2 linked regions of the Roseateles amylovorans genome follow. The protein of the gene in region 1 binds, or shares a complex with, the protein of each later gene. Links are inferred from orthologs where the notes say so. Each region holds a gene or a part of one and is shown on either strand. Other genes may lie near its edges.

Evidence for each region.
Region 2: the proteins of N4261_RS22160 (region 1) and dsbD are in contact, whole or in part, in a crystal structure (PDB 1JZD), measured with the Escherichia coli proteins. The link is inferred for Roseateles amylovorans from one-to-one orthologs.

What each region holds. Positions count from the first base shown.
Region 1 is NZ_CP104562.2:5,343,500-5,349,094, forward strand. The notes cover bases 2,646-5,595. They hold N4261_RS22160 (DsbC family protein), read right to left. Parts: upstream 4,522-5,595; coding sequence 3,769-4,521; downstream 2,646-3,768. Other genes in these bases: N4261_RS22150 (M61 family metallopeptidase), read right to left, coding at 2,646-3,248; N4261_RS22155 (DUF3429 domain-containing protein), read right to left, coding at 3,320-3,760; N4261_RS22165 (FAD-dependent monooxygenase), read right to left, coding at 4,538-5,595. In the rest of the region: N4261_RS22140 (enoyl-CoA hydratase), read right to left, coding at 1-136; N4261_RS22145 (DUF3108 domain-containing protein), read right to left, coding at 295-1,488; more of N4261_RS22150, read right to left, coding at 1,473-2,645. UniProt on the Escherichia coli protein: Acts as a disulfide isomerase, interacting with incorrectly folded proteins to correct non-native disulfide bonds.
Region 2 is NZ_CP104562.2:724,200-740,164, reverse strand. Bases 12,996-15,965 are described here. They hold dsbD (protein-disulfide reductase DsbD), read right to left. Parts: upstream 15,447-15,965; coding sequence 13,545-15,446; downstream 12,996-13,544. Other genes in these bases: rplQ (50S ribosomal protein L17), read right to left, coding at 15,727-15,965. Outside these bases: N4261_RS03240 (HDOD domain-containing protein), read right to left, coding at 1-1,128; N4261_RS03235 (VOC family protein), read left to right, coding at 1,400-1,909; N4261_RS03230 (ABC transporter ATP-binding protein), read right to left, coding at 2,045-2,773; N4261_RS03225 (branched-chain amino acid ABC transporter ATP-binding protein/permease), read right to left, coding at 2,775-4,559; N4261_RS03220 (branched-chain amino acid ABC transporter permease), read right to left, coding at 4,680-5,714; N4261_RS03215 (enoyl-CoA hydratase/isomerase family protein), read left to right, coding at 5,878-6,636; N4261_RS03210 (GAF domain-containing protein), read right to left, coding at 6,782-7,306; N4261_RS03205 (hypothetical protein), read left to right, coding at 7,683-7,919; N4261_RS03200 (thymidine kinase), read right to left, coding at 8,288-8,848; N4261_RS03195 (hypothetical protein), read left to right, coding at 9,063-9,266; N4261_RS03190 (ProQ/FinO family protein), read left to right, coding at 9,467-10,261; N4261_RS03185 (tRNA-uridine aminocarboxypropyltransferase), read left to right, coding at 10,209-10,898; selenide, water dikinase SelD, read left to right, coding at 10,947-12,002; N4261_RS03175 (DUF2306 domain-containing protein), read right to left, coding at 12,140-12,658. UniProt on the Escherichia coli protein: Required to facilitate the formation of correct disulfide bonds in some periplasmic proteins and for the assembly of the periplasmic c-type cytochromes.

The sequences.
Region 1 (5,595 bases):
CCATCAGCGGATCGCTGAGCGCATTGAGTTGCTTGGGGCGATTCAGTCGGATCACACCGGTCTTGCGATCGCCAGTGCCGACGATCTCGACCAGGATGTTCTCGAAAGCGACGTCGACCAGGGAAGCTGCGGACATGAGGAAGTCTCCTGTGCGGCGGCCATGCGGGCCGTCCGGGGTGGAATGGTGTTCGCGTTCAAGCGCGAATCGGTGGCGGCAACTATAGAGCGACGCAGTGGGTCGCTCGTTCAGTCACGGTTCCGGGATGATCGGGATGGAACCGACCAGCACCCGCATCAAGGCGACGCGCCACCGGAAGGCGCCGACACACCGGAAGCCGCACCCGCCGGCAGCGTCGCCGGGGCCATCGCCTGCAGCGGCGGCTGCTTGAGCACGAGGTCCAGGTGGGTCGGGTCGCCGCCCTCGCGGTTCTGCCAGATGCGGATGCGCACCGGCAGGTACTGCAGCGACGGCGCCAGCCAGATCTCGGCCTGCATGTCGCCGCGGGTGTCGTCCATCCGCGAATCAATGTGCCAAGCCGGAATCGGCCCCATCGGCGTCTGGACGTCTTCCTGGGCCACCACCTCATAGCGCCACAGGTGCACATGCTGCGGCAGCGCCAGAGACATCGGCACCTGCCAGCCCGGCTGTGCGGCATGGCGGCCGGTGAGAAACATCCAGGTGAGCTGCACGAACTGGCTGGCCGCATCCTGGGTGCCGTCCGCCACCGGCTCACGACGGCCGTCGACCAGACGCACCCCGCTGTTCTCGAACACCAGCGTGCTGCGGCGCTTGCTGCCGGCCAGGCCGCCGGTCTGCTCGTCGTAGCGACGCGGCACCAGCCCGATCGGGGTGACTTCGCCATCGCTGCTCATCCGGCGCGACATCAACGGCGCAAAGGAAGGACCGATCTCCGCATCCAGGTGCACCTGGTAATGCGACGCCTCGCGCAACCATTGCACCCGCGCCTGACCGTAGACCGCGCCCCGATAGAAGCCGGTGAGCTGATAGCGCAGCTCGGTGGACAGCGGCCATTCCAGCCCCGGCACCCAGTCACCGACCGCATCCGACACCGCCAGCGCCGGCGGCGCAGCCAAGGCCTCCACGACCGGTGGCGGATCGCTTGCGGCGACGTCACGTGGCAGCGGTGCGGGCGCGCCGTCTCCGATGGCGGCCGGCGGAAGCACCGGGTTGAAGCGGCGGGGCGGAGCCTCGGGCGTACCCGGCTTGAGCGTTCCCGGCTTGAGCGTTCCCGGCTTGGGCGTTCCCGGCTTGGGCGTGGGCGCCGCACGCGTGGGCGGCGCGGCGGGCTTGAGTTCCCGCACGAATGCCGCCTTCAGCCGATCGGGCTCCGGCAACTCGGGCAAGAGCGCGTCATGCAGCTGCTGCGCGCCGCGCAGCAGCCACAGGTGCAGAACCAGTACCAGCAGCGTCAGCGCTGCGAGCGCCGTCAGCGGGACGGGGCCGACGCGCTTCAGCTGCCCAGCCATGCGCGACGCAGACCCTGCGCGCGGGCCGGCGCCTTGTCCAACGGGCCCAGCGTGACCGGCTTGGCCGCACTGTCGTGCAACGGCAAGCGCAGCGACAAGCTCAGCATGCGCTGATCGCGAGACACCAGCAGCGACAGCCGCTGCGGCTCGACATGGTCAAGGGTGAGCACCAGGTCATCAAGCTTGCGCACCCGCCATCCATTGCAGGCCACGATTTCGTCGCCCGGGCTCAGGCCGGCCTCCAGACCGGCGCCTTCAAGCAGCACCTGCTTGATGAGCAGGGCGCCGTCGGACTCGGCCACCCGCAGGCCCAGTCGCTGCGCCAGCGTGGGCTTGTCGGTCCCCCAACGCACGCCCATGCGCTCGAGCAAGGGCGGCAGCGGCAGGTCGTCGGTGCCATGGACCCAGGTCGACAGCGTCTGGGCCAAGGGCTCGCCGCCGAGTTCGGTCAGGCGCGCCAGGATGCGTGCTTCGCTGATCGGCCCGCCGCCGCTGTCGCGCCACAGGGCCCGCATCAACTCGTCCAGCGAGCTGGCACGCTCGGCGCTGCGCAGCGAAAGGTCCAGCGCCATGGCGACCATCGACCCCTTGGCGTAGTAGCTCACCACCGCGTTGGGCGTGTTCTCGTCCTGCCGGTAGTACTTGGTCCAGGCCTCGAAGCTGGAGCGTGCCACGCTCTGGTGCTTGCGACCCGGCGCACCGAGCACCTGGGTGAAGGTCTGGGAAATCAGCTTGAGGTAGCGGGCCTCGTCGATCAGGCCGCTGCGCACCAGGAACAGGTCGTCGTAATACGAGGTGAAGCCCTCGAAGAACCACAGCAGCTCGGTGTAGTTCTCCTGTTCGTAGTCGTAATGCTCGAAGACATCCGGCCGCAGCCGCTTGACGTTCCAGGTGTGGAAGTACTCGTGGCTGATGAGGCCCAGCAGCTTGACATAACCATCGCTGGTCTCCGGCTGGCCCAGCCGCGGCAGATCACGCCGTGCCGCAATCAGCGCGGTGCTGGCGCGATGCTCGAGACCGCCGTAGCCGTCGTCCACGCAGTTGAGCAGGAACACATATCGGTCCATGGGCGGCTTGCTCTTGTGGCAATGCCAGAAGGCGATCTGCGCTTCGCAGATGCGCTGGGCATCGCGCAGCAGCCGTTCACCATCGAACACCGGCAAGGCGCCGGACACCACGAACTCATGCGGCACACCGCCGGCAATGAACTCGCCGCGCCAGAAACTGCCGAGCTCGAACGGATGGTCGACCATCTCATCGAAATCGGCCGCTTTGAACAGCCAAGACCCGCCCTCGCCGCTTTCCGAGGCGGCATCGGCCTTCTCGTTCAGACGGTCCATGCCGGTGGCCACCGACCAGGAAGACGGCAGATCCGCCAGCTCGATGCGGTGCTCCAGGGATTCCTTGCCGTGCGCCCGCAGGCACAACGAGCTCGGATTGAAGAAGCCGCGCTGGGCATCCAGGAAGGCCGCCCGGACCGAGGTGTCGAAAGCATGGACCGGGTAGCTGATCACCAGCGCACCGCGACCGCTGCAGTCGAACTCCCAACGGTTCTTGGCGGTCTGGTGAACCGCGACCTCGCGACTGCCTTGCCGGGCCGAGACCTGGCCCAGGTGGCGCGAAAACTCGCGCACCAGGTAGCTGCCGGGAATCCACACCGGCAGGCTGAGCACCTGCCGGGCGGCGGGCGCCGGCACGGTCAGGGTGACCTCGAAGCGATGCGCGTGAAGGTCGGCGATGGCAATGCGGTAATGGATCATGACGGAAGACTAACAAGTCTTGGCCGGTCGGGCCCAGTCCACAGGACGAAGCGGGGCGTTCTTCGTGTCGCTCAGGTGCCTTGGGCGGCAATGAAGCAGCACAGCGACGCCACCGCGCTCAGGCGGAAGCGCAGCGTCAGCCAGGGGCCGGCGCCCAGGCCGGGATAGGTGCGGCGATCCACCAGGTAGCAGGCGATCAGCAGCACGCCGTGCACCACCAGCCCCGCATAGGGCGGCATGATGCAGGCCACCCAGGCCAGCAGCGCAGGCACGATGCCCCAGACAAACGGCGCCGGGGACGGCACGGTCTGGCGAAAGCCCAGTCCCCAGTGAATCGCCCCCAGGAACGAGATCACCACCGCGGCATAACGCGAGAGCCCGTCGGTGACGTAGGGGTGCGCATCCGCGCGCACCAGCCACACCAGGATCGCGCCTAGGATGAACGGAATCAGCCCGGCATAACCCAGCCGCAGCGCGACCGGATTGAGCGGCGCCACGGTGCGCGAGGTCACCGCGTCACTCACGATTTGCCGGCGGCGGCCGGCGCAGCGCCAGCGCCAGCGGAAATCGACTGCAACCGCTGCTCGAGTTGCTCGGCCGACAGCGCACCCGGCGCGCGGGTGCCGTCCTCGAAGACGATGGCCGGCGTGCCGTTGACGCGCAGGCGGCGGCTGAGTTCGATGTTGCGGTCGATGGCGGCCGCGTCGCACTTGGCGTCAGGCCGCGGCAGCGTGGTGCCGCTGAGCATCCAATCGCGCCAGGCAACGGTGTTGTCCTTGGCGCACCAGGCAGCGCGGGACTTGTCCGGCGAGTCGCCGCCCAGGATGGGAAGCACGAAGGTGTAGACGGTGATGTTGTTGACGTCCTGCAGCGAGCGCTCGAAGCGCTTGCAGTAGCCGCAGTTCGGATCGGCGAAGACCGCGATGCGGCGCTTGCCGTCGCCCTTCTTCCAGACGATGGCGTCCTTCAGCGGCAGGGTCGAAAAATCGACCGCGGTGATCTTGGCCACCCGGTCCTGGGTCAGGTTGCGGCGGTTCTTGAGATCGAGGATCTCGCCCTCGATCAGGAACTGGCCGGTGGCGTCGGTGTAGCGGATTTCGGAGCCGATGCGCACCTCCCACAGGCCGGCGACCGGGCTGGGGCGGATCTCGTCGAGCTTGATCTCCTTGGGCAACTGGGCGCCCAGGTTTTTGCGGATCGTGTCCTCGTTGGCCTGCGCGGTGCAGCCGGACAGGGCCAGCGCGGCGGCCAGCAGGGCGAAGGATGTCTTCATGGGATGGGGCATGGGGTCAGCGGCCGAGCGCGCGAGCGGTCAGCCATTTCTTGATGGGACCGGCCTGATTGACCAGGCGCAGTCCCTCGTTGCGCAATCGCGCGATCACCGGCGCCTGGCTGGCAAAGCCACGCAGCAGGCCGTCCGTCAGCTCCCCCATCGCCCAAGTCGGCGCGATGCGGGCCCGCTCATAGCGACGCAGCAGCTTCTCATCGTCCAGGCCGCGCCAGGTTTCGCGCGCGGCGATCACCTCCAGCAAGGATTCGACATCCGCCAGGCCCAGGTTCAGGCCCTGGCCGGCCAGCGGATGCACCAGATGGGCGGCATCCCCCAGCAGCACCCAGCCGGGGCCGCAGAGCCGGTCCGCCCGCACGAGCTGCAGCGGCCAGGCCTGGCGCTCACCAGCAAGCTTGAGACTGCCGGCCGCACCGCCGGTGGCCTCCAACAGCGCGGATTCGAATTCGGCGGGGCCCGCCGCCAACATGGCCTGGGCACGCTCGCGGGGCAGCGACCACACCAGGCCGTAGCTGTGCCCCGGCTCCGGTCGATCGAACGGCAGCAGGGCCAGGATGTCCGGCGAGCGGAACCATTGCAGCGCCTGCCCGTGATGCGGCTGACTGGCCACCAGGCGGGTCGCTACGCCGAGATGGCCGTAATCGTGCCGCTCGTAGCGGACGCCGAGTTCGGCGGCCGTGGCGGAATCGCGGCCTTCGCAGAGGGCCTGCAGCGTGGCGGGCACCGGCGCGGTGACCTGCTGGACATGGGGGGCGAAACGCAGCGCGGCATCGAGCTGGTCTTCGAGCGCGGCGGCGTCGACGATGTGGGCCAGCTCACCGGCGCCCTGCTCCCAGGCGCTGAAATGCAGTGCGGCGCCGGCGCGGTCGCCCATCACTCGCATGTCATGCACGGGGGTGCGGGCGTCTTCGGGCAGCGTTTCCCAGACCCGCAGACGGGTGAGCAGACGCACCGACTGCGCATTCAGCGCATAGGCACGCACGTCACCCGACGGCTTGGGCGCGGCGCCGGGCCGGGCCAGCAGCGCGACCCGATACCCGCGGGCACCCAGCGCCAGCG
Region 2 (15,965 bases), 4.6 Mb from region 1 along the record:
CTCCAGCGCCTCATAGGCGCGGCGCTGGGCCAGCGACCAGTCACCGAGTTGGGACGCCTGCAGACCCGGCTGCATCAGATGACGCAGCGCCACCGCGCCGGCCGCGCGCACCACCTGGGCCAGCACCGCCACTTCCGCGCTCTGGCCCGGCTGCCCCGGTCGGGCAACCAGGGCGTCCACGACCCGGCTCGGGAAGCCCCAATGGGCGACGATCAATGAGGACCAGCCCGCCGACAGCGGCACCAGTTGCCGATGCAGGCCCTCGCGATCCAGCGCCGGTCGCTGACCGACCGGCAAGGTGTCCAGGACCCGCAGCAGGCCCATCAGCCCGACTTGCGAGCTGAGGCCAGCCAGATAAGCGGCAAAGCGCTCATCCCCCGGTGGGGCCAGCCGCATGGCCGCGAGGCCGGCGCGTTCGCCCAGATCCCAGAGCAGCGTGCCGGCCTGCCGGCTGTAACGTCCCTGGGCCTGGCTGTAGATGGGTCGCATGGTGACCCGCATGACCACCTGGTTCAGGCCCTCATGGCCCAGCACCAGCACGGCGCTGGCCAGATCAGTGATCTCGCGCTCGGGCCGGTAGAGCGCCGAGTTGGCGACGCGCATCAGCTCGCCCACCAGACTGGGATCGCGCGACAGCACATCGACCAGCGCGCGCGACGAGAGGTTCTCTCGCCGCATCAGACTCATCAGTTGCGGCAGGACCGCCGGCAGACGCGGCAGCAGTTCCGACCACTGCGCGCCGGTGCGGGTCTGCAGGCGATGCAGCAAGGCCGATTCCAGCGGATGCGGCGCAGAATCCTTCAGGCGCTGCAGACCGAACAGCCGCGCGCTGAATTGCAGCCATTCGGCGGTGACCGGCTGGGACATGTCCGGCGAGGCCGCCCCGGGATAGAGCTCCGGCGGTCCCAGCGTGATGGGCCGCGAGGCCGGCACCGTGTCATAGCCGTGGGTGGACGGCGTCACCGAGATGTCCGGCAGCGTCAGCGACAACGCCACCGACGGCGCCGGCGGCGGTGCGCTGACCGTCGACGGCGGCGCGCCGCGCAGCGAGGACGGCGCAGCGGTGGTGGCGGGGGACTTGCGGCTGTCGCTGGACAGCAGCTTTTTCAGGGTGGACAGGAGGGCCATGATGTGTCCGGGGATTATGGTGGTCGACCCTCGGTTGACCGCGCGGGCCGCCCCTGACTGAGGGGGCCGGATCGGTAAAACTGCGCGGCAGCCGCCCTGTGTCAATCGGTGTCTGGCCCGTCGACATCCCGCAGCGGCGCGTGGGACACAAGTCGGCACACCTTTAACGCGCTGCTGTCGAAATTGCCGCTGCCGCTTCGTCGTGCTCATGTAGGGAATGACGCAGCCCGCGATCCAGACCACGATGCAGACCCCACCACAGGAGATCGAGATGACTGACTTCACCGATGCCACGCCGCGCACGGGCCCGACCGCCACGCAGGCCGTCCCGCCAGCCGACGGCGTGATTCCTTACCTCACGGTGCGCAACGCGCCGGCGGCGATCACGTTCTATCAACAGGCCTTCGAGGCCCGTCAAGGCACCCGGCTGGAGGCGCCCGACGGCGTGATGCATGCCGAGCTCCACATCGGCGGCGCGCGCTTCATGCTCACCGAGGAGCGGCCGCAGTTCGGCGCGCTCAGCCCGCAGGGGCTCAGTGGATCACCGGTCTCGATGGTCGTGTTCGTGCCGGATGTCGACGCGACGGTGGCCCGCGCACAGGCGGCCGGTGCCACCGTCGACATGGCGGTCCAGGACCAGTTCTGGGGCGACCGCATGGGGCAGATCACCGATCCCTTCGGCCACAAGTGGATGGTGGCCACGCACAAGGAAGACCTTGATGACGCCCAACTGAAAGCGCGGATGGCCGCAATGCTCCAGCAGGGCAAGCCCTCCTGCTGATGCGCCGGGCTGGCGCAGCGTTCGGCGGGAAGAGCCGCCGGCGCCGCGCGCTCAGCGACTCCGCCTGATGCCGGGCCCCTGGCCGCGGGCCGGCTTCAGCCTCGGTACCGTCATCGGCACCGGCGCCGTCCGCGTTCAGTCCTTGCGATTCGCCCCCAGGTACGTGTCGATCACGCGGGGATCGGAGGCCAGTTCGGCCGCGGGTCCTTCCAAAGCGATCTCGCCGGTTTCCAGCACATAGCCGTAGTCCGCCACCTCCAGCGCCGCCCGCGCGTTCTGTTCGATCAGGAGGATGGACACCCCGGCCTCGCGCAAGCGCGCGACGATGCGGAAGACTTCCTTCACGATCAGCGGCGCCAGGCCCAGGCTGGGCTCATCCAGCATCAGGAGCTTGGGCCGCGCCATCAGCGCGCGCCCGACCGCCAGCATCTGCCGCTCGCCGCCCGACAAGGTGCCGGCCGATTGATCGCGCCGTTCCCGCAGTCGGGGGAAGAGCTCGTAGACACGGCCCAGCTCATCGCGCCAACCGCGCACTCCCAAGCGCATCGGACGGAAGCCGCCCAGCACCAGGTTGTCTTCCACCGTCATCGTGGTGAACAGTTCGCGCTTCTCCGGCACCAGGGACATGCCCTTCATCACGCGGGCTTCCAGGCCGAGCGAGCCGATGTCCTCACCATCAAACACCACTTGGCCGCGTGAGGGCAACACGCCCATCAACGCATTGAGCGTGGTGCTCTTGCCCGCCCCGTTGGGCCCGATGACCGTGACCACTTCGCCCTGACGCAGCCGCAGGTCCAGGCCCGTCAGCACGTGCGCTCGACCATAACCGGCATGCAGCCCGCGGACCGTCAACAGCTCGCTCATGTCAGTGTTCCGTTCCGAGATACGCCGCCCGCACCTCGGGGCTGGCCTGCACCTGCGCCGGAGTGCCTTCGATGAGCTTGGTGCCGAATTCCATCACCACCAGACGGTCGGTGAGCCCCATCACGAAGTCCATGTCGTGCTCCACCAGCAGGATGCTCATGCCTTCACTGCGCAACTGGCGCAGCACCTCGGCCAGTGCCTGCTTCTCCTTGTGGCGCAATCCCGCAGCCGGCTCATCCAGCAGCAGCAGCGACGGATCGCTGCACAGCGCGCGAGCGATCTCCATCATGCGTTGCGGTCCCAGCGCCAGGTTGCCGGCCAGCTCATGCAGGTGGGCCTGCATGCCGATGCGCTGCAGCTGCCGTTCGGCTTCGGCGAACAGGCGGCGCTCGTCCTCGCGGTCCAGGCGCAGCATGGCGCGCAGGGTGCCGCTGGTGCTGCGCAGATAACCGCCCAGGGCGACGTTCTCCAGCACCGTCATGTCCGGAATCATCTTGACGTGCTGGAAGGTGCGCGAGAGCCCAAGCCGCGCAATGCGGCGCGAGGGCAGCCCGCTGATCGAGGCCCCCGCGAAACGCAAGGTGCCGGCGCTGGCCGACATCACGCCCGAGATGAGGTTGAAGGTGGTGGATTTGCCGGCGCCGTTGGGTCCGATCAATCCCATGATCTCGCCGGCCCGCAGGGTGAAGCTGACATCGTTCACCGCCACCAGGCCGCCGAACTGCTTGCGCAGACCATCCACCTCCAGCAGCACCGTGCCGGCGGCCGGCTTGGGCCGCACCGGAAGAGCCGGCGCCTGCGCCCAGTCGCGCATACGGGCGCGCGCAGGGCGATGGCGTGCCAGCGCGGTCTGCAAGGCCGGCCACAGTCCCTTGGGCGCGTACTTCAGCATCAACACCAGCACGACGCCCAGCACGATGATCTCGAAGTTGCCGTTGCTACCCAGCAGGCGGGGCAGCAGTTCCTTGAGCTGGTCCTCGATGATCTTGAACACGCCCGCGCCGACAAACGCGCCCCAGACACTGGACGCCCCACCGACGACCGCCATGAAGAGGTATTCGATGCCCATCTTCAGGCCGAAGGGGCTGGGGTTGACGGTGCGCTGCACATGCGCGAACAGCCAGCCCGAGACCGACGCCAGCAAGGCCGCGATCAGGAAGATCACTACCTTGTAGCGGTAGGTGGAGACGCCCATCGCCTCGGCCATGACGGTCGCGCCGCCCAGCGCGCGAATAGCTCGACCGGGTCGGGAGTCCAGCAGGTTGCGCACCGCCAGCGCCCCTAGCAGCGCGCACAGCCAGATCAGGTAGTACATCGCTCTGCCATCCGCCAGGCTGACGCCGAACAGACTGATCGCCGGCACGCCCAGCAGGCCGTCGTACTTGCCGAGGAACTCGAGGTTGGCGATGGTGAAGTTCAGGCTCAATGCCCAGGCGATCGTCGCCAGCGGCAGGTAGTGCCCCGACATCCGCAAGGTGATCCAGCCCAGCACCGCCGCGATCACCACGGTGATCGCCAAGCCCGCCACCAGGCCCAGCCAAGGCGACAGCCCGTAGCGTGTGCTGAGCAAGGCGGTGGCATAGGCGCCCACACCGACGAAGGCGGCCTGGCCGAAGGAGGTCAGTCCAGCGACGCCCGTGAGCAGCACCAGCCCCAGGGCCACGAGCGCGAACATGCCGATGTAGTTGGCCTGGGTGATCCAGAACTCGGGCACCGGCAGAAGGGGCAACACCGCCAGCGCAAAGACACCGGCAGCGGCGGACAGATGGGAAGGCTTGATCGTCATCGGGTTGGAGGTCGTGCTCGGCGCAAAGGCGCGCTCGTGGTCGATGGCGGTGGCGCGGGCGGAGAGGCTGGAGCGAGTGGTGCGAAGCGGCAATTCCGAGCGCCGCGCCGGCAATCGGCGTCAGTGGTCTTCCTGGTGCGGATCGCGCCAACTGCGCCACAACAGCACCGGCAAGATGGTGGTGAAGACGATCACCTCCTTGAAGGCACTGGCCCAGAAGGAGCTGAAGGATTCGATCAGCCCGACCAGCAGCGCACCCAACGCCGCTCCCGGATAACTCGACAGCCCGGCAAACACGGCCGCCACGAAGCCCTTGAGGCCGATCAGGAAGCCGCTGTCATAGAAGATCGTGGTGGTGGGACTGATCAGCAAGCCGGACAGCGCGCCGATGAAGGCCGCCAAGGTGAAGGACAGCCGTCCCGCCGAGAGGCTGGAGATGCCCATCAGGCGGGCGCCCAATCGATTCACGGCGGTGGCGCGCAGCGCCTTGCCGTACAGGCTCTTCTCGAAAAACAGCCACAAGCCGATGATCAGCGCGATCGAAGCGCCGACGATGATCACGGTCTGGCCCGAGAACAGCAGCGGGCCCAGATTGAAGCTGGCATCCCAGAAGCTGGGATTGCGCGAACCTTCCGCACCGAAGAACGCCAGTCCGAGCCCGGTCAGCGCAAAGTGCACCCCGACCGACACGATCAGCAGCACCAGCACCGACGCATCCGCCAGCGATTGGTAGGCCAATCGGTACAGCAGCCCGCCCATCGGCGTGACGATGGCCAGCGTCAACAGGGCCTGGCCGCCCAGGGGCAACTTCATCGGCGCCAGCCAGAGCGCGGCCGCGCCGATCAACAACGGCGGTGCGGCCCGCAACACGATGCCCCGCAGCGAAGCCGCCAGATGCCCGGCCCGCACGGCCGCCACGAGATCCAGCAGCGCAGCCAGCAGCGCCATCGCGATCAGGAAATGGATGGTCAGCGGCGTGTGTCCGAGCTGCAACCCGGCCAGCGTCAGCGCGCCGAAGGCCACGAATTCGCCCTGTGGGATGAAGATCACCCGGGTGACCGCAAAGACCAGGACAAGGGCCAGCGCCAGCAGCGCATAGACCGCGCCGTTGGTGATCCCGTCCAGCACCAGAATGCTTGCGATCGAGCCGTCCACCGTGTCTCCGTGTGGGTTGTTGTGCGGCCGACTCTAGCCAGATTCCAACGGTCCTCCGTCAGTGGATGCCGCATTGACAAGGTGGAGCGACTTCAGCCGACCGGTCGGTCGATCTGATCGGCCGCGTGCGCGCCTGCGGGCCGGGCCACTAGACTTCCCAGCCATGCCGCAACACGCACCCACCCTTGAGATCGATGGCCCGCTGGCCCGGATCACGCTCCGCCGCCCGCAGGTCGCCAATCGGCTGGAACTGCTGGACCTGCAGACGCTGCAATCGCATTTGCAGCAGGTCAACGCTCGGCCGGACGTGCGGGTCCTGCTGCTCCAGGCGCTGGGCAAGCATTTCTGCAGCGGCTTCAACATCGATGCGGTACCCGGCGTGGATGCCGGCGCGCTGTTCGAATCGCTCGCCGATGCATGGGAGCAAGCCCGCCCGGTGACCGTGGCGGCCCTTCAGGGCGGTGTCTACGGCGGCGCGACCGATCTGGCACTGGCCTGCGATTTCCGGCTGGGCACCCTGGCCTGCGAGATGTTCGTGCCGGCCGCACGGCTGGGTCTGCATTTCTATCGCGGCGGCATGGTGCGCTACGTCAACCGGCTCGGACTGTCGATGGCCAAGCGCATCCTGCTGGCCGGCGAGACGCTGGAGGCGCAGGCGATGCGCGACAGCGGCTTCCTCGACCAACTGCTCACCGACCGCGCCGCGTTGGAAGAAGCGGTCGAGGCGTTGTGCGCGCGGCTGTGCGCTTATGCGCCGCTGGCGCTGTCCGGCATGAAGCGGCATTTGAATGCCATCGCCAACGGCTGCCTGGATGCGCAGGCGCTGGCGGCGGACATCGCCGCGGCCAACGCATCTGACGATCTGGCGGAGGGTGTGCGGGCGTGGCAGGAGAAGCGCGAACCGCGCTTCGTCGGACGCTGAGGACCTCGGGCCGGCGCCGGTCAAGTCTGAGGCCCGTCCATCACCGTGAGCGTGCGAGTGAGCGTCAGCGTGGCGTGAGCATGGCGTGAGCGTCAAGGGGTCAGCGCCGCGCGTCGTCGGGGAAAGCGACTCAGGCCGACGCGACTCAGACAGTCTCCAGTTCCTGCCGCAGCGCATGCAGACGCAGGCAGGCCTTGGCGGTGGCGCGGCGGAGGTCGAGTTCCTCACGCTTGGTCCAGTTGCGGGCCTCATCGCGCTCGCCCAAGGCAATCACGCCGATGGTCTTGCCATTGATCTGGCCGCAGACGTCCAGCATCGAACGCCAGGTGGGCGGAGGTGTCAGGCCCTGGAGTCGTGGATCGAGATGGGAATCCGCGCAGTGGAAGACCCCTTGGCCCAGTAACGCCTGGAAGTAGCCGGGATAGGCTTGCTGCGCGCAGATCGGGTTCTGGCGGCTGGGGCCATCGGACTCATGCGAGGCGAGGTTGCGCAGACGATGCTCGCCGGGCGCGCCGTCCAGCAGCCAGATGCTGGCATGCGAGCACTGAAAGTAATGGCACAGGGCTTGGCTGACCTGCTGAGCGAAGCTGGCGATGCTGTCGCCTGAATGCCCGTCCAGCGGTTGCCCTGCCGCCCGCATGGCGGCGAACAGGCTCTCGATCCGATCCATCACTGCGCTCGCTTCCCTGTGTTGCGATTTTTCGCGTTTTGTTTCTTGACGCCCGCATGGAACCGAGCGGCGGAATTCTAGGTGTTTTCCCTAGACGCTGCCAAGGCCGTCGGGCGGGTGTTACACGCGCGGCGCCGGCGCCCAGGGCGCCGCCGTCAGGGGGACCGGTCGCAAGAGGCGGCCCGCCAAAACGCCGCAAAGCGGGTTTTTCCAACCCCTGTCAACGACGCAGATCGACCCCATGTCACGGGCATTAGCGATGGCCCGGTAGGGGGAAGCTCCCGCTTATAGGAAAATACGGGTTTGGCCGACGACCTCCAGGGGGACTCGGGGAGTCGGCCTGGCATTTCATACTCTTATCAAGATCAGGATCAGCGTGGCCAAGGAAACGACCAAGACGACCATCGAAGCCGATGGTTTGCGCTATCGCTCTAAAGCTCCCGGTTCGCCGTTCGCGGCAACCTCTTCCTTCGGCGCGGCAACCATGTCGTGCTTCCTCTGTGGCAAGCATCGCCCGCGCGCGCTGCTGAAGTCGCGCAAGCTGCTGGGCAAGTCTCAGCCTGTCTGTGCGCCGTCCTGCAAGGAACTGGAAGAACAACTCAACAAGAAGTAACCGCCGGTCGCCCAGGTCTGTCCGCGCCTCAGCGCGTCAGACCTGCGGCCACCCGTGGCCCCGCCGATCGCGCGGGGCCCAGGTTGGCGTGTCGATGCCGCCGCCGCCGTTCTGCCGTGGTGCCTCGGGAAGAGGCCACGCCTGGGAGGCGCGCGCCCGTCTCCGCCCCTCATATCGCCGACGACGGCTGCATGGGCGGCGCCGGTGCTGATGGAGACCGCGCACGCGACCGTTCGCCACTGCGTCAACATCAGCGGCAATGTCGCGTGCGGGAAGTCCCATGGTCTTCTCGCGCCGCCCCTCAATGCGGCTGGTGGGCCGCATCCCCTCTTGAGCGCTTCGGTGCCCTTCAGCGCCCTTCAGCGTGCTCAGGCCCCGCGAAAGCATCTTCCGCAGACGGCCCTGTAGCGGCTGTTTCCGCCGATCTCCACCTGGGCGCCTTCAGTCTGCTTGCGCCCGGTGGCATCCACCCGCATGTTCATCGTTGCCTTGCGGCCACAGTCGCAGATGGTCTTCATCTCGTCCATCTCATCCGCCAGTGCCAACAACGAGGCCGATCCCGGGAACAACTCGCCCTGGAAATCGGTACGCAGGCCATAGCAGATCACCGGTACGTGGCGAATGTGGGCGATCTCATGCAGCGCCCAGACCTGATCCTTCGTCAAGAACTGGGCCTCATCGACCAGCACACAGGCGATGGCCGGCGTGGCGCCCAGCAAGGCGCGAAAGTCGGATTCGGGGGTGAACACCTCGGCCACGCGCTGCGGACCGAGTCGTGAGGTCACCATGCCCCGCCCGTACCGATCATCCACACCGGCGGTGAAGATGCGCACGGCATGGCCGCGCTCTTCGTAGTTGTGCGCGACCTGAAGCAGCGCGGTGGACTTGCCCGCGTTCATTGCCGCGTAGCGAAAAAACAGTTTGGCCATGGGGGTGCATTCAGCCGCACCGAATCGGGCGGCGGTGCGATTGTCGACGCAAAGTTGACCGTTCGTCGGATGCTTGCCGCCAGCGTAGAGACCCCCGGGCAAGCGATGTAGCGGGCCGTCATGGACGGCACCTAATATCGATCGAGAGGGATCCCGTGAGCCGTTGCGGTACCACCGGAGCGGCTCGCTACAACGCGCCAAGCGAAGCGAGACCATGAGCAAAGACACCAGCACCGCCGTTCGGGAAGACGGCCTGCGCTATGCCTCCAAGCTGGGAGGGTCGCCGTTCCAAGGCAGCGGCCAGACCCGTTCGTGTTTCAAGTGTGGCCGTCACCGCCCGCCCAGCAGCCTCCAGTCCAAGCGCATCCTCGGACGCACCGAGCTCATCTGCAAGCCCGCCTGCGAACCCAAACCCTGAGATTGATCGAATCCCGGCACGAATCGCCATTCTGGGGGAGGCCGACCGGTCGGCCATTGACGACGTGAATTGCCACGCCCGTGTGGCTATGGGCACAATCCCCCCTTTTCTCCGTTGGCCGGCCGCGCGCCGCTTGATTCATGTCCTCCAGCATTCCGCCTCAAGGCGAAGCGACCTCTCCCGCACCGGCCTCTGAGCCCGTGGAGACCCCCTCTTCTCTCACCTCAACGGGGGAGAACGTCGCTGCGCCCGAAGCGTCCGACGATCCCGCGACAGACAGCGGCGCGTCGGAGAACTCGTCGGCAGGGCCTGCCCAGGCCGCCGAGAAGTCCGCTCGCGTGGATGTGCCCGCCATCGCCGCCGCGCTCAAGGAATTGTTCCCGGCGCTGTTCGCTGGCGCACCCAAGCCGCTGAAGCTGCGCATCCAGGCGGACATTCAGGAACGCGCTGCGGGCCGTTTCACCAAGGCGCAGTTGTCGGCCTTCCTGCGACGTTACACAGGCGGCACCGGCTATCTGATCGCCCTGTCTCGTGCCAAGCAGCGCTTTGACCTGGACGGCCAGCCCGCCGGCGAGCTCAGCGACGAGCATCGGGATGCGGCCGTGCAGGAACTGACGCGTCGTCGCGGCATCACCGAAGCGCGTCGCGCCGAAGAGGACCGCGGTCGGCAGGAACGCGCGCAATTGCTGCGTGACTTCTCTCGCACCACGCTGACGCCGACCAACTTCGGCGCCTTGAAGGGCCTGTCGCCCGAGCAACTCGACGAACAGCTCGCTCTGGCCCGCAAGGAAGAGTCCGAGCAGCCGGTGCGCACCGAACGTCAGGATCGCCCGCCGCGCGGCGGCGATCGGCGGCCCGGCGCGCCGAGAGACGCTCGCGGCGATCAGCGCGGCCCCGGCGGCCGGGGTGGTGAAGGTCGCGGAGATCGCGGCCCTCGTGCCGATGGTCCGGGCCGACCCAATGACGGTCGTCGCCCGCCCCGCCAACCTCGCTGATCCGTCACGGGCCGCCGGCGACGCGACGTGCCCCGATCGGCGGGCGCACTGCGTGGATTGCGGTCGGCCGTGCGCCGCGTGCTTTTGCCACTGCGTGCGGCCGGTGGACAACCTCACCGCCTTGCTGATCCTCCAGCATCCCGATGAGGTCTCGCAGGCCAAGGGCACTGCCGCGCTGCTGCATCGGTGCCTGAGGCGCAGCAGAACCGTCATCGGCGAGCGCTTCGATGCCCCGCTCGCCACCGACGGTCTGGTACTGCTCTATCCCGCCGCGACGCCCTCACCGCCTCTGGTGCCACCCGCACCTGGGCGGGACCGTCGGCCGCTGACGCTTGTCGTCCTGGACGGCACCTGGCGCAAGAGCCGGCGGATGCTGCACGAGAACCCCTGGCTGCAGTCACTCCCGCGACTGTCCTTGATCGCCCCGCCCCCGTCGCGCTACGCCATTCGGCAGGCGCAGGCGCCCCTGCAGCGCAGTACGCTGGAAGCCTGCGCGCTCGCGCTGACCCAACTGGATGCGGATGCGGACCGCTATCAGCCGCTGTGGTCGGCGATGGACGACTTCATGGCGCTGCACCAGCAATGGACGGGCTTCCATCGCACGCCATCCGCGCATCGCGAGCGACACAGCGGGTAAGCTGACGATATCGCCCGGACGACGCCTGGGCGCTTGCAGGAGATTGCCATGTCCACGTCCACCGAACCTCGCCTGACCTCGCTCTCCCACGGTGGTGGCTGTGGTTGCAAGATCGCACCTGGGGTGCTGTCGGAGATCCTCAAGGGCGCGGCGTCGCTGCCCGTGCCCAAGGAACTGCTGGTCGGCATCGAAACGTCGGACGATGCGGCCGTCTATCGGCTCAACGACGAGCAGGCGCTGGTCGCCACGACCGACTTCTTCATGCCGATCGTCGACGATCCCCATGATTTCGGGCGGATCGCCGCGACCAATGCGATCAGCGATGTCTACGCCATGGGCGGCAAGCCCATCCTGGCGCTGGCTTTGGTCGGCATGCCGATTTCAGTGTTGAGCACGGCCACGATCGGCAAGATCCTTGAAGGCGGTGCATCGGTCTGCCGGCAGGCGGGCATTCCGATCGCCGGCGGCCACACCATTGATTCGGTGGAACCGATTTATGGCCTAGTGGCATTGGGACTGGTGCATCCCGACCATGTGAAGCGCAATGCCGATGCGCAGGCGGGGGACGTGCTCGTGCTCGGTAAGGCCCTGGGCGTGGGCGTGATGTCAGCCGCACTGAAGAAGGGCATGTTGGACGCGGCGATGTATCGCCGGATGATCGACACCACGACGCGGCTGAATACGCCCGGTCCCGAGTTGGCGGCCCTGGACGGCGTGCATGCGATCACCGATGTCACCGGCTTCGGGTTGGCCGGGCATGCGCTGGAGATGGCCAGAGGGTCGGGATGCAGCGTGGAGGTCGACTGGTCCGCGGTGCCGCTGCTGGAGGGCGTTCCAGCGCTGGCGCGGGACGGATTCATCACGGGCGCTTCCGGGCGCAACTGGGCGGCCTATGGGGCGGATGTCTCCTTGGGCGCCAGCCTGCCTGCGGAGGCCCAGGCTTTGCTCAGTGATCCGCAAACCAGCGGCGGCTTGTTGGTGTCCTGTACTCCGCAGTCATTGGACCAGGTCTTGGCGGTGTTCAAGCGTCATGGCTTCGACAGTGCTGCCGTGGTTGGGCGCGTGGCCGCCGCGGATGCCGGCCCGCATTTGCGCGTCGCCTGACACGATCGCCCCCGGGCAGTCGCCCGCATGGTCGGGCGCCTTGCGCCGCACAGCATCACCAGGCTGACGCGGGGTGCTTGAGACGGCGCCTCAGCCCGTCACTTCGACTGTGCGGCTCATCGTGACGCAGGCCAGGCTTAGACCGCCGCGCCTCGCAGCGCCGCGCCCAGGCGAAGCCGGGCGCGTAGGCGCCTGAGCTGGAGCGTGAGTCCGATCAACAGCAACACGAAGGCGCCGCCCACCAGCTTTCCCAGCAAGGGATCATCGGGCCCGCTGAGCCAAGGCGCCCCCAAGGGCAGGCGAGTGAAGGTCTCGTTGAAGCCCGGAATGCTGTGGAAGAAGAACGTGGTGGACATCGCGACAATCGCCACATATCCGGACCAAGCACCGAACCATCGACGCCGTTCTGCACCCAGCCCGACGGCGAGTGTGATCAAGGTGATCAAGGCCAGTGCATGCGGGGGCCCGAAACCGCCGTGCCGGAAGATCAACAGGCCGGTGAGGCAACTGAGTGCCGTCATCACCACGTAGAGCTGACCACCGCGGTTCGCCCATTGAATCAGCCCTTGGCGCCACAACGTCAGCGCGCCGGCAACGATGGCGATGACGCTCAGCAACGTGTGAACAAGTCCAAGCAGGGTCAGTGTTGATGCCATGGCGTTTCTCCTTTGCCATTGCGAGCGCGCGTGGATCGCATTCGTCAGAACTCAGGATGCGATGGCATTGGACGCCCCGGTGGCCAGGCTCGCTTGCAGGCATCGGAATCGTCCGTCCATGCCCTTCAAGCCGATGAGACCGCTTGATCCTGCCCAAGTCCTGCGCGATGCGACGTTTCAGCCAGCCCACTATCCGACCGTTCACGGACTGGGTCGTCTCTCAAAGGAGGTAGGTGTAGGCTGCACGGACAGGCACCACATGGCGGGCGAGGCCCGCGCCCAAGCTGCCGCAGAACGCCAACGCTCGTCGAACACCCTCGGATCAGTGGGTGCCCTCGGTGTGGCTTCTGGCTTCTGGCTTCTGGCTTTGGCTTTGGCTTTGGCTTTGGCTTTGGCTTTGAAACAAGACGCCAACGCCGACAACGCCAGATCAGTATCGAAAGCACGCGCGCAAAAAAAAGGCCCTCACGAGGAGGACCTTCGATGCACTTGCCGTGCCTTATTGGTTGCGGGGGCAGGATTTGAACCTACGACCTTTGGGTTATGAGCCCAACGAGCTACCAGACTGCTCCACCCCGCGACTGTTTTGTCGCTGCCAACACCCGAGGTGCTGGCCTTGCTGCCGTCCCTACAACCTCTGGTGGGCTGCCGGACTTTTTAAATCATCAAGTCCGTGTTCGGTCGTGCTGTCGAATTGCCTGAACGATCGATTCCCTGTGGGATTCTTTCTGTTCGACATTCTCAAACGCCGTCAACGTCCTTGAATATGCTGGTTGCGGGGGCAGGATTTGAACCTACGACCTTTGGGTTATGAGCCCAACGAGCTACCAGACTGCTCCACCCCGCGACTGAAGAATAAGAGTGTAGCACGAATAGACCGATGCGTTCAAATTCCTGCGGCCTGCAACGACTGGAGGAATCGATCGGCGTTCTGGAAGCCAATCACACGCACGCCGGTTTGCTCCTGACCTTGGGCATCAAAGAAGATGGTGCCCGGTGGTCCGAAGAGTCGGAATCGCTTGAGCAGTTCACGGTCCTGCGGACTGTTCGCGGTCACGTCCGCCTTGAGCAGCACCGCGCCGGAGAGCCGGCGCTGCACCCGCGGGTCGGTAAAGGTGTATCGCTCCATCTCCTTGCAGGACACGCACCAGTCGGCATAGAAGTCCAGCATCACCGGCTTGCCTGCCGTTCGGATCGCCTCGTCCAACTCAGCCACACTAGAAATCTTCCGGAAAGACACGACGTCTGCAGCCGCAGCGGGGTTGGCTGAAGTGGCCGCCGAGGCGCTGGACAAGCCCTGGATGGTCCATGCGGCAAGCGGCTTGAGCGGGTCCGTACCGCCGGCCGCCACACCGACGAACTGGGCGAGGCCGAACACCGCCGCCGCCAAAGCCACACTCTTGCGCAACCAGGTACGAGGCGCATGGGGCTCTGCGGCGTGGAACAGTCCGAGCAACCCGGCCAGTCCAATCAACAAGCCGCCCCAAAGCAATTGAGCCAACGACCCGGGAAGCACTGGCTGCGCGATCCAGAGCGCCGCTGCCAGGAGCATCAGACCGAAGAAGTATTTGACGTTCTCCATCCATGCACCCGCACGAGGCAACAGCGTGCCCGCAGACAGCCCCACAAGCAGCAGCGGCACGCTCATGCCCCATGCCAAGGAAAACAGCGCAGAACCGCCGAGCAGGACGTCCCGAGTGCGGCTGATGTAGAGCAGCAACCCCGCCAGCGGGCCGATCACGCAAGGGCTGACGATCAGTGCAGAGAGTCCACCCATCACGAACACGCTAATCAGGCGGCCCGACTGAAGCCGCTGACTCACGCCCGACACTCCGCCAGTGAATCGGCTGGGTAGTTGGAGCTCATAGACACCAAACATCGACAGCGACAGCCCCGCCAGCATCACCGCGAACAGGCCCAGCACCCAGGGCTTCTGCAGATAGGGGGCGAGCCCCTCGCCCGCCAGGCCGGCCGCAATCCCGAGCAAGGTGTAGATACAGGCCATCCCTGCGGAATAGCTGAATGCCAGCAGGAAGCCGCGCGTGCGGGACGGCGTCCCGCCTTGCCCCACGATGATGGAAGACAGAATCGGCAGCATCGGCAGAACGCACGGCGTCAGAGACAACAGCAGCCCGTAGCCAAACGCCACCAACACCACCAGCCAGAGCTTTCCGGACGCCAGCACCTCGTCCAACGCGGCATCCGACGATGCATCGGGCCGGCCCGTTGGCTGACCAGACGTCGCCGCACCGCTGTCCGGTGAGGTTACGGGGCTCGAGGCGACCGCGTTGGACAGTCCGAATCCGCTCATCGCGTCCTTGGCTGCCGAAATGCGGATGGCGCCGTCTCCGCCAAAACCTCGAAGTCCCAGTTCCAGCTCGCTCGCCATCGGTGGATAGCACAGACCTTTGTCGGCGCAGCCTTGACCGGTCAGCCGCAAGCGAAGCGGTGCGGTCGAGAGCGACTCCACTGGAACGACCAGCGTCAGTCGATCGCGGTAAGTTTCGACTTCCTTCTGGAAGGTCTCGTCGAACTTTCGCTTGGGCGTCGGCCATTGGATGGCCCCGAGGGCCGCCCCTGGCGCGTCCAGTTTGAACTGGTCGCGATACATGTAGTACCCGGACGCGATGTCGAAACGGAGTTGAACCTGGCGATCGCCGACCAATTCAACGTTGAGCTTGAATGCCTGCTCAGGATCCAGGAAGTCATCGGCTCGCGCGCCGGCCATGGCGCCAAGCAGAAGCGCAAGCGGCAACAGGAAGCGCCGGAGGAAGTGGACAAGAGACATGGAAGAAGACCCCGGGAATCTGGGCTAGGTGTTTCAAACAACCGCACCCGTCAGGAGAAGGCTCGGAGCTTAGCTCGGGCGCGCCGTGCCGATTCCGTCAAAGGGCAACACCCGCTGTCCAACCGCGCGGCGGGATCGAATTCCGCACGAAGCGCCGCCGCGCCACAACAACTCGCGAGCGTGCCCGATAAACCTTGCCAGCGCGCAACTGAAGATCGAACACGGCGGCCAGAAAAAGAAAAAGGCCAGCAATGCTGGCCTTTCAGGGTGCGCGCGCCGCTTATTCAGCGACGGCTTCGCCTTCGGTCGCTTCCGGACGATCAACCAGTTCCACGAACGCCATCGGAGCGTTGTCGCCGACACGGAAACCCATCTTCAGGATGCGGGTGTAGCCGCCCGGACGGGTGGCGAAACGCGGGCCCAACTCATTGAACAGCTTGGTCACCACGTCGCGATCGCGCAGGCGATTGAACGCCAGACGACGGTTCGCGAGAGTCGGTTCCTTCGCCAGGGTGATGA